DNA from 2 places in the Exiguobacterium sp. Helios genome. Region 2 is predicted to be linked to the other one. Evidence: a T-box and tRNA genes for the amino acid it is inferred to sense, from the RefSeq annotation. Region 2 holds a T-box; the other holds one or more tRNA genes.
What was found. The T-box of region 2 lies ahead of leuS (leucine--tRNA ligase). A T-box ahead of a tRNA ligase gene usually reads a tRNA of that ligase, here a tRNA-Leu.
Positions count from the first base shown of each region.

Region 1: it encodes a tRNA-Leu, which carries the amino acid that the T-box ahead of leuS (leucine--tRNA ligase) is inferred to sense. The anticodon was not compared.

Region 1 is NZ_CP053557.1:1,956,442-1,960,874, forward strand. It holds gene HNY42_RS10310 (2-oxoglutarate dehydrogenase E1 component) at 1-252, opposite strand, end outside; gene HNY42_RS10315 (amino acid ABC transporter ATP-binding protein) at 604-1,332, opposite strand; gene HNY42_RS10320 (amino acid ABC transporter permease) at 1,329-1,973, opposite strand; gene HNY42_RS10325 (transporter substrate-binding domain-containing protein) at 2,010-2,774, opposite strand; tRNA gene HNY42_RS10330 (tRNA-Leu) at 2,965-3,048, opposite strand; gene HNY42_RS10335 (alpha/beta hydrolase) at 3,112-4,056, opposite strand; gene HNY42_RS10340 (hypothetical protein) at 4,079-4,420, opposite strand.
Region 2 is NZ_CP053557.1:2,525,694-2,530,126, reverse strand. It holds gene HNY42_RS13150 (MDR family MFS transporter) at 1-132, shown strand, start outside; gene HNY42_RS13145 (peptidoglycan bridge formation glycyltransferase FemA/FemB family protein) at 295-1,326, shown strand; gene HNY42_RS13140 (HAD family hydrolase) at 1,389-2,033, shown strand; T-box leader at 2,073-2,294, shown strand; gene leuS (leucine--tRNA ligase) at 2,342-4,433, shown strand, end outside.

The sequences.
Region 1 (4,433 bases), 570 kb from region 2:
ACCTTTCGCCCGAATCTGATCAGCTAATCGACTCGCGGCCAAATACTTTTCGAAATCTCCCGTTTCGACCGTTTGCTTCGTTACACGTTCTGAAACCGGAGCACCATTTTGTTCAAAATATGCCCGTGTTTCTTCATCGACTGAAGAAGCATCTTCTAAAAAGCGTTCATACAATTCAATGATGTACCCAAGGTTTGGTCCATAAAATGCTTGTTGGTCCTGGCTTGCCATGTACGGTTCCCCCCGTTTCATTCGTTTCACTCCTGTACTGCATCAGTACGTTTCCAGCTCTCTACCTGTTAGCGCTTTCAAATCATATGACATAAAAATTCGATAATCGTCATGTTCCTGACATTTCATCCGAACATAACCCTTAACGAAGGCCTGTATGTCAAAAGTGTTTGCCTTAGTTATTATATTACTACTTCTTTTAGGTCAGTGCGTTTCGAATTCCCAATTTCTCCGTCACAAATGTATAAGTTTTTCTTATGACTGTACCCTGTGTTCTTTATGATTGAAACGTCTCTAGGCGAAAACAGGGGTTTTCATCAAAAAAAAGCAGGAATGACCTCCCTGAAGGTCATTCCTGCTTCATTTCATCATTTACAAAACTTTACTTAAAAAAGACTGTGTCCGTTCGTGTTGCGGAGAATCAAACAATAAACTCGGAATGTTTTCTTCGACGATAAAACCACCGTCCATGAAAAGAACACGATCCCCGACTTCACGGGCAAATCCCATCTCGTGCGTAACGACAATCATCGTCATCCCTTCGAGTGCCAATTGCTTCATAACGGCAAGAACATCCCCGACCATCTCTGGATCGAGTGCGGATGTCGGTTCGTCAAACAACATGATTTTCGGATTCATGGCCAGAGCACGGGCAATGGCGACCCGTTGTTTTTGACCACCGGACAGTTCACCCGGATAATTATCCGCTTTTTCCCGTAATCCCACTTTATCCAGCAATTCGAAAGCCCGCTGTTTCGCTTGAGTTTTATCCGTTTTCCGAACCTTCATCGGTGCAAGCGTCACGTTCTCGAGCACCGTCTTATGCGGAAACAAGTTGAAGTGTTGAAACACCATCCCTACTTCTTCCCGTACTTTATTGATATCGACTTTCGGATCCGTAATGTCGTGTGTATCGACAATCACGGTCCCTCCTGTAATATCCTCCAGCCGGTTTAAACAGCGGAGAAACGTACTTTTTCCGGATCCTGAAGGTCCGATGACACAAACGACTTCTTTTTCTTGAATCTCAACCGAAATATCCTTTAACACTTCGTTTGAACCAAATGACTTTTTTAATTGTTTTACTTCAATGATACTCATCGCAGTGTAAACCTCCGTTCCAAGAATTTCCCTAACAATGAAAGGAGATAGATGACGACGAAGTACATCAGACCGACAACTGTCCAAACGATGAACGGTTCAAATGTCGTCGCCTGTTGCACTTGTCCCTGTTGCGTCAAATCCGCGATCCCGATGATCGATAGTAACGACGTATCTTTTAGACTGATGATCGATTGGTTCGTAATCGTCGGCAACATCCGGCGGAAGGCTTGCGGTAAAACAATTTGCGTCATCGTTTGACGTCCTGTCATCCCGAGTGATCGTGAGGCCTCGGTTTGACCTTTATCAATCGATTGAATCCCTGCCCGGATGATTTCAGCAAAGTAGGCTCCGGCATTAATCGCAACTGTCAGGATTCCGGCATACATCCGGTCCATGGACAACCACTCGAGCGAGTTGAGTCCAAAATAGATAAAGAACAATTGGACGATAAAGGGGGTTCCCCGAATAACATCGATGTAGACGATGGCGATACCGTTTAAAATCTTAAGTGGTGATAAACGCATCAATGCGACGATCAAGCCGATTAAAAATCCGACGATGACCGCGATGATAAAGATATAAAGGGTGATCTGTAACCCTTCCAAGAAAAACGGAAACGCCGTTTTTGCGACTTCCATCAGTGACTCAACTCCCTTGTCATTCGTTCAAATAGCTTATTTCAAATACGTATCGACGATTTTGTCGTACTCGCCGCTTTCTTTCAGGTTAGCCAGTCCTTTATTGATTTTTTTCAACAACTCTTCGTTTTCACCTTTTAAGACAGCGATTCCGTAGTTATCCCCGTTCAAACGGTCTCCGACGAGTTTCAGACCAAGATTTTGTTGTTTGTTGGCATACGAGATGACCGGATAATCTTCAATCAATGCTGCAGCATTTCCGTTTTTGACTTCTTGGAACATGGCTGGACTGTCATTGAATTGTGTGACTGTGATACCGAGTTTATCTGCATTGTCCGTCGCATATTTTGCACCTGTCGTTCCTTTTTTGACCGCGACTTTCTGTCCTTTTAAATCATCGACCGACTTGATTTTATTGTTGTCATCTTTGACGACTAAAATCAATCCGGCTTTAAAGTACGGATCGGAGAACGTGACGACTTTTTTCCGCTCCGGCGTGATACTCATACCGGCAATTGCAACATCCAACTGGTTCGCTTGAAGAGCCGGAATGATTCCGCTGAAGTCCATTGCTTCAAACTTGATTTTAAACCCTTGATCCTTTGCAATGGCTTTGATGAGATCGATATCGATCCCCTTGTACGTGTCCCCGTCTTTATATTCGAACGGTGGATACGTGACATCGATTCCGACTTTATACGTCTTGTCTTTCGACACCTCGTCCTGTGATCCGATACTGCATGCACTCAATACCATTAAACAGCTGAGCAGTAAAAATAAAACCGATAAATGCTTTTTCATGTTGTTACTCCTCTCTTGAAGACAAATGCCTTCTCCCTTGTAATTTCCTTAAAATCTTTTCCTTAACACATATTTTATCAGAAAAATTCAAATTTTACGAACAAACTTGTTAAGGACATGAATCAAAAATTTTTATAAAAAAAATAGAAGCCCACTTCTTACGAAGAGTACTCCTATTTTCACTTAAAAATGCCGCCGAGAGGACTTGAACCTCCACGGTGTTGCCACCACTAGATTCTGAGTCTAGCGCGTCTACCAGTTCCGCCACGACGACTTCTATTTATGTTATTAGAATACTAAATAGTGTTTTTGATGTCAACGATTTCACGCATTTTTTTTACACGCGTTCCATTGGTTCGCCTAAAATCCGACGGACAAATGTTTCGACGACCGCATCATAAGTGTCCGGATCTTCAAAGTAAGCCATCGCGTGGGCAGCATTCGGAATGACTACCAATTCTTTTTCTGTCGGACAGGCTTGATACAATTCATAGACCATCGAGGTTGGAACAAACGTATCCGCTCCACCGTGTAAAAACAGAATTGGCACCGTCGCCCGCTTCACTTGTTTAAGTGCAGACGCTTCACTGAAAAAATAACCTGCTTTCATTTTCGTCAAAATGCTTGTCATCGTCAAAAATGGAAAATGGGGCAGACGGTACATCCGTTTCATTTGATAGGCAAGGACGGCATTGACCGACGTGTAGGCACAATCGGAGATAATTCCTTTGATTTGCGGCGGCAAAACTTCACCACTTGTCATCAGAACGGTCGCTCCCCCCATTGAGACACCATGTAAGAAAATCGCACTTTCTTGTCCAAGACGGGCCACCAGGTACTCGGTCCACCGAAGACAATCTTCACGGTCATGCCAACCAAATCCGATATAGTTCCCGTCACTTTTTCCGTGTCCTCGGTTGTCCGGCATCATGACATGGAAACCGGCTTGATGATACAGATACGCAAATCCGGCTAAGTCTGTTCCGACTCCACCGTATCCGTGAACTAAAATGACGACCCGATTCGATGGAACAAGCGGCGGTAAGTAATGCCCGCGTAAGGTTAATCCATCATGCGCCTTTACTTCAATCAGCTCCAGCGGCTGTTCTTTGATCCACGTTTGACCCGGTTGCATCAGACGAACCATCTCGTCACTCAAATCACGGTTGTTGGATAAAAAGGGTTTCGGATTGGTCGCAATCGCCATTTCATAAAAGTAATAACTCGCCGCGAGCATCCCTGAACCGATTACACCTAAGCCGATTTTTGTTCGTGTTCGCATTGCTTCCACTCCTCATCTGCTCTTATAAATCAATTTGTAATTGTGCCGAAGACTCGGCATCTTCTTCTTGTAAAATTTGTTGCCGCAGACGATGTTCGTGTTGTGCCTTTCGGTAAGCAAATTCCTGAACTAATTCTTGTCCTGTGAAACCTTCGTCGACGATGTCCGACAGCAAATCCGTTTCCGTCGTGACGATTTCCTGTGGATTGCGGATAATCAACACTTGACCGACCTGCGCCAACATCAGTTCATCTTTTAACTGTAATGCATCATAAAATGGTTCAGGTAAGGTCATCCGACGTGTTTCCGGATTGATGTGTATCCGTTTATACGCTGCTAACGATTGAAACTTCCGACTCGCCATATCTGTCCTCCTC
Region 2 (4,433 bases):
ATCAGTCCGACCGTCGGGGGACTGATTTATGATTTATCCGGTATGAATGCCGTGTTCCTGACGTTGATCGGATTGATTCTGGTGGCAGGATTCACATTCATTCGTGCTATACCAAGTAAGGCGATAAAATAAGTTCGAAAGACAGACGCGGTCGTTTGATGCCGCCATCTGTCTTTTTTTGAGGACGCATAATAAACATGTAAAATGGGTATTCAATTAAAAGGAAAATATTAATTGATTAACCAAATTAAAGAAAAAATATGTTTGACGTGTCGTGTGCCGGAGGTGTAAAAGATGAGGCAATGTATTTTCGTTGAAGATCAGCTGACTTGGACATCACTTGTCGAAAATAAATCACTTGATATTTTTTATAGCTATGAATACGTCCGTTTAAATGCACGGGCCGATGAAACGGCGGGACTGGTTTATTTTCAAGGTGCGTCAGGCGAACTGTTTTATCCTTTTTTGAAGAGGCGTATTTTCGACACCGAGTATTTTGATATGATTACACCTTATGGTTATGGAGGTCCGGAAGTTGTTGGTGAACTGACGTTGGAAGAACTGGCAGATGCCAAGCGTTCTTTTCGGCAATGGGCCATGCGTCACAAAATTGTCTCGGAGCTGATTCGGTTTAATCCATTGACGGAAAATCAAAAACGGATAGCGGATTGGACGAAAACGGAATTCATCCGCCACACGACGAGCATCGATCTTCGGCCAACCGTGGAAGAAATCATGCAAACGTTTCATAAGAAAAACCGGAGTATGATCCGGAAGTCATTGGCGTCAGAGCTGACAGTCCGTCGGGGATCAAAAGAAGATTTGCCAACTTTTATCCGTCTTTATTACCAAACGATGGACCGGAAAGATGCCTCTTCCCATTACTATTTTACACCTGAATACTTTGAACAACTGTTTCAGCCGACACAGCTGTGTGAACCGTTATTGTTGATTGCCGAGTGGAGAGGGGAAGCCGTCGGTGGTTATTTCGTATTGCTTGGACAAGAGTATGCACACGGACATTTGATTGGATGTCAACGGGATGAACATAAACTGTTTCCGAATCAGCGACTGGAATATGAGGCGATCTTACATTCCAAGACGGCAGGGATGGTCGAACAACATTTAGGCGGCGGATATAAGGAACGGGACAGTCTGTTTGAAAGCAAGTGCCGTTACACAGGATACCGGATGTTTGAATACCACCAAGGAAAAACGATTCTTCTGCCTCATGTCTATGAAAAATTGTGCCAACGCTATGGAAGTGATCAAGACGTAGACTATTTCCCGGAATACCGCTACCAAGAGACGGTTTTAGCGACATGAATCCACCTGATCGTCTGCGGATGATCAGGTTTTTTGGTAGGCTGATAGCAGGAGGGGAAAAAATGAAAAAAACAGGTCTGATTTTTGATATGGATGGTGTCATTCTCGACAGTGAAATTCAATATTTTAAAGTCCACCAACACATGTTTAAGACGTTATCTATCCCGCTCGATCATACGCAGTATGCGACATTCATGGGGAAAACAGGAGACGAGATGTGGGAAGAACTGATTACACAACATGAGTTACCTCACTCTACGGAAGCATTACTGGCACTCGAACATGAATTATTCCAGCAACACGCGAAGCCGGAAGCATGCGGCCTAAAAGACGGAGTCAAAGAATTGATGGAACTGGCCCGCATGGAAGGATACCGGATTGCGATTGCTTCTTCCAGTTCACTTGAAAAAATCACACGCGTCATCACGCATTATGGATTGACGGTCGATGCGTACACGAGCGGATTTGAAGTCCCGCGGTCGAAGCCGGATCCGGCGATTTTCCGCTTGGCGGCGCAACGGATTGATCAAGCACCGGAGGCTTGTATCGTGATTGAAGATGCAGCGAACGGGATGATCGGGGCGAAGGAAGCAGGAATGGAAGTCATCGCCTTGCTGGATGAACGGATGCCGGCACAAATCCTGCATCACGCGGACCACGTCGTCTCGTCGCATGCGGCAATCGGAGAAATTTTACGGAACCGTTGACGATAAGGGAAGATTCAGCTTACACTAACACATAGATAGTCCATTGCGACGAACTGAAGTAGTAAGGGAGTCATTCCGTTTAGAGAGCTGGTGATCGGTGCAAACCAGTCGGAATCGTCCGTGAACTCGTCAGGGAGCATGATTCGTGAAATCAAGTAGCGAACTCCGGTCCTTCACACCGTTATCCGTGAATCAAGTGGTCTGCTTCAGCAGACAACGTGGGTGGTACCGCGGGAGACAAACCGGTCTTTCGTCCCTATTCCTAGGGGCGGAGACCGGTTTTTTGTATATTCAGAGGAGGAATAGAGATGCCGTACAATCATCGTGAAATCGAACCGAAATGGCAAGCGCGCTGGGAACAGGACAATGCGTTCGTCACAACAGAAGATCCGGAAAAAGAAGGTTTTTATGCGTTAGACATGTTTCCTTATCCATCGGGAGCAGGACTCCATGTCGGACACCCAGAAGGATACACGGCAACGGATATCCTCGCACGGATGAAACGGATGCAGGGGTACAACGTCCTTCATCCGATGGGATGGGATGCGTTTGGACTTCCAGCGGAACAGTATGCCCTTGATACAGGGAATGATCCGCGGGAGTTTACAGCGCAAAACATCGAGACGTTCAAACGTCAGTTAAAAGATTTAGGATTCTCATATGATTGGGATCGTGAAATCAATACGACGGATCCAAATTATTACAAATGGACACAGTGGATCTTTACGAAATTGTATGAACAAGGACTTGCTTTCGTTGACGAAGTCGCGGTTAACTGGTGTCCGGCGCTTGGAACAGTCCTTGCGAACGAGGAAGTCATCGACGGACTGTCGGAGCGTGGCAATCATCCCGTCGTCCGTGTTCCGATGCGGCAGTGGGTCTTAAAAATCACAGAGTATGCGGACCGTTTACTGGAAGATTTAGATGAACTCGATTGGCCAGAATCGGTGAAAGAAATGCAACGGAACTGGATCGGAAAATCGGAAGGGGCGGAAATCGACTTTACGATTGACGGTCATAAAAAACAAGTGACGGTCTTTACGACACGTCCGGATACAATTTTCGGGGCAACTTACCTTGTTCTTGCACCGGAGCATCCGTTCGTCGCGGACATCACGACAGCCGATCATGAAGAAGCTGTTAAAACGTATATCGCATCTGTTCAGACGAAATCAGACTTGGAGCGGACAGATCTTGCGAAAGAAAAAACAGGCGTCTTCACGGGAGCTTTTGCCGTCAATCCGATTTCCGGAGAACGTCTGCCGATCTGGATCGCCGATTATGTCCTCGCGACATATGGGACAGGCGCCATCATGGCCGTACCGGCACATGACGAGCGAGATCATGAATTTGCGAAACAGTTTGACCTGCCAATCATCGAAGTCGTAACAGGCGGTAACGTCGACGAAGCAGCGTACACGGGTGAAGGAGAGCACGTCAATTCACAGATGCTCGACGGACTATCAAAACAAGAAGCGATTGAGACAATCATCGCTGAACTTGAGACGAATCAAGTCGGACGCAAAAAAATCACTTTCCGGTTGCGTGACTGGTTATTCAGCCGTCAACGGTACTGGGGTGAGCCGATTCCGGTCGTCCACATGGAAGACGGAACGATGAAGACGCTCGATAAATCAGAACTTCCGCTTGAATTGCCGATGATTCCGGAAATCAAGCCGTCGGGAACGGGTGAATCTCCACTCGCTCTTGCTGAAGACTGGCTCGATTACACGGATCCGGTCACAGGACTTAAAGGGCGTCGTGAGACGAATACGATGCCACAATGGGGCGGCAGCTGCTGGTATTACCTTCGCTTCATCGATCCGCACAATGAAGAAGCGATTGCCGATCCGGAAAAATTAAAATACTGGCTCCCGGTTGATATTTACATCGGAGGGGCTGAACATGCCGTACTTCATTTACTCTACGCCCGCTTCTGGCACAAAGTCTTGTATGATATCGGTGTCGTACCGACGAAAGAACCATTCCAAAAGTTATATAACCAAGGGATGATTCTCGGAGAAAACAACGAAAAAATGTCGAAATCACGCGGAAACGTCATCAATCCGGATGAAATCGTCAAATCGCACGGTGCGGATACGCTCCGTTTATATGAGATGTTCATGGGACCACTGGATGCTTCAGTTTCCTGGTCGGAGAACGGTCTAGATGGAGCACGTCGTTTCCTTGACCGCGTCTGGCGTCTGTTTGAACGGACAGCGGACATTCAAGATGTGACGACAGTCGATGCGGACTTTGAACGTGTCTACCACCAGACGGTTAAGAAAGTAACGGAAGATTTCACGAATATTCAGTTCAACACCGGCATTTCGCAGTTGATGGTCTTCGTCAACGAAGCAAACAAACAACCGGTCTTGCCACGCCATTTCCTTCGTGGGT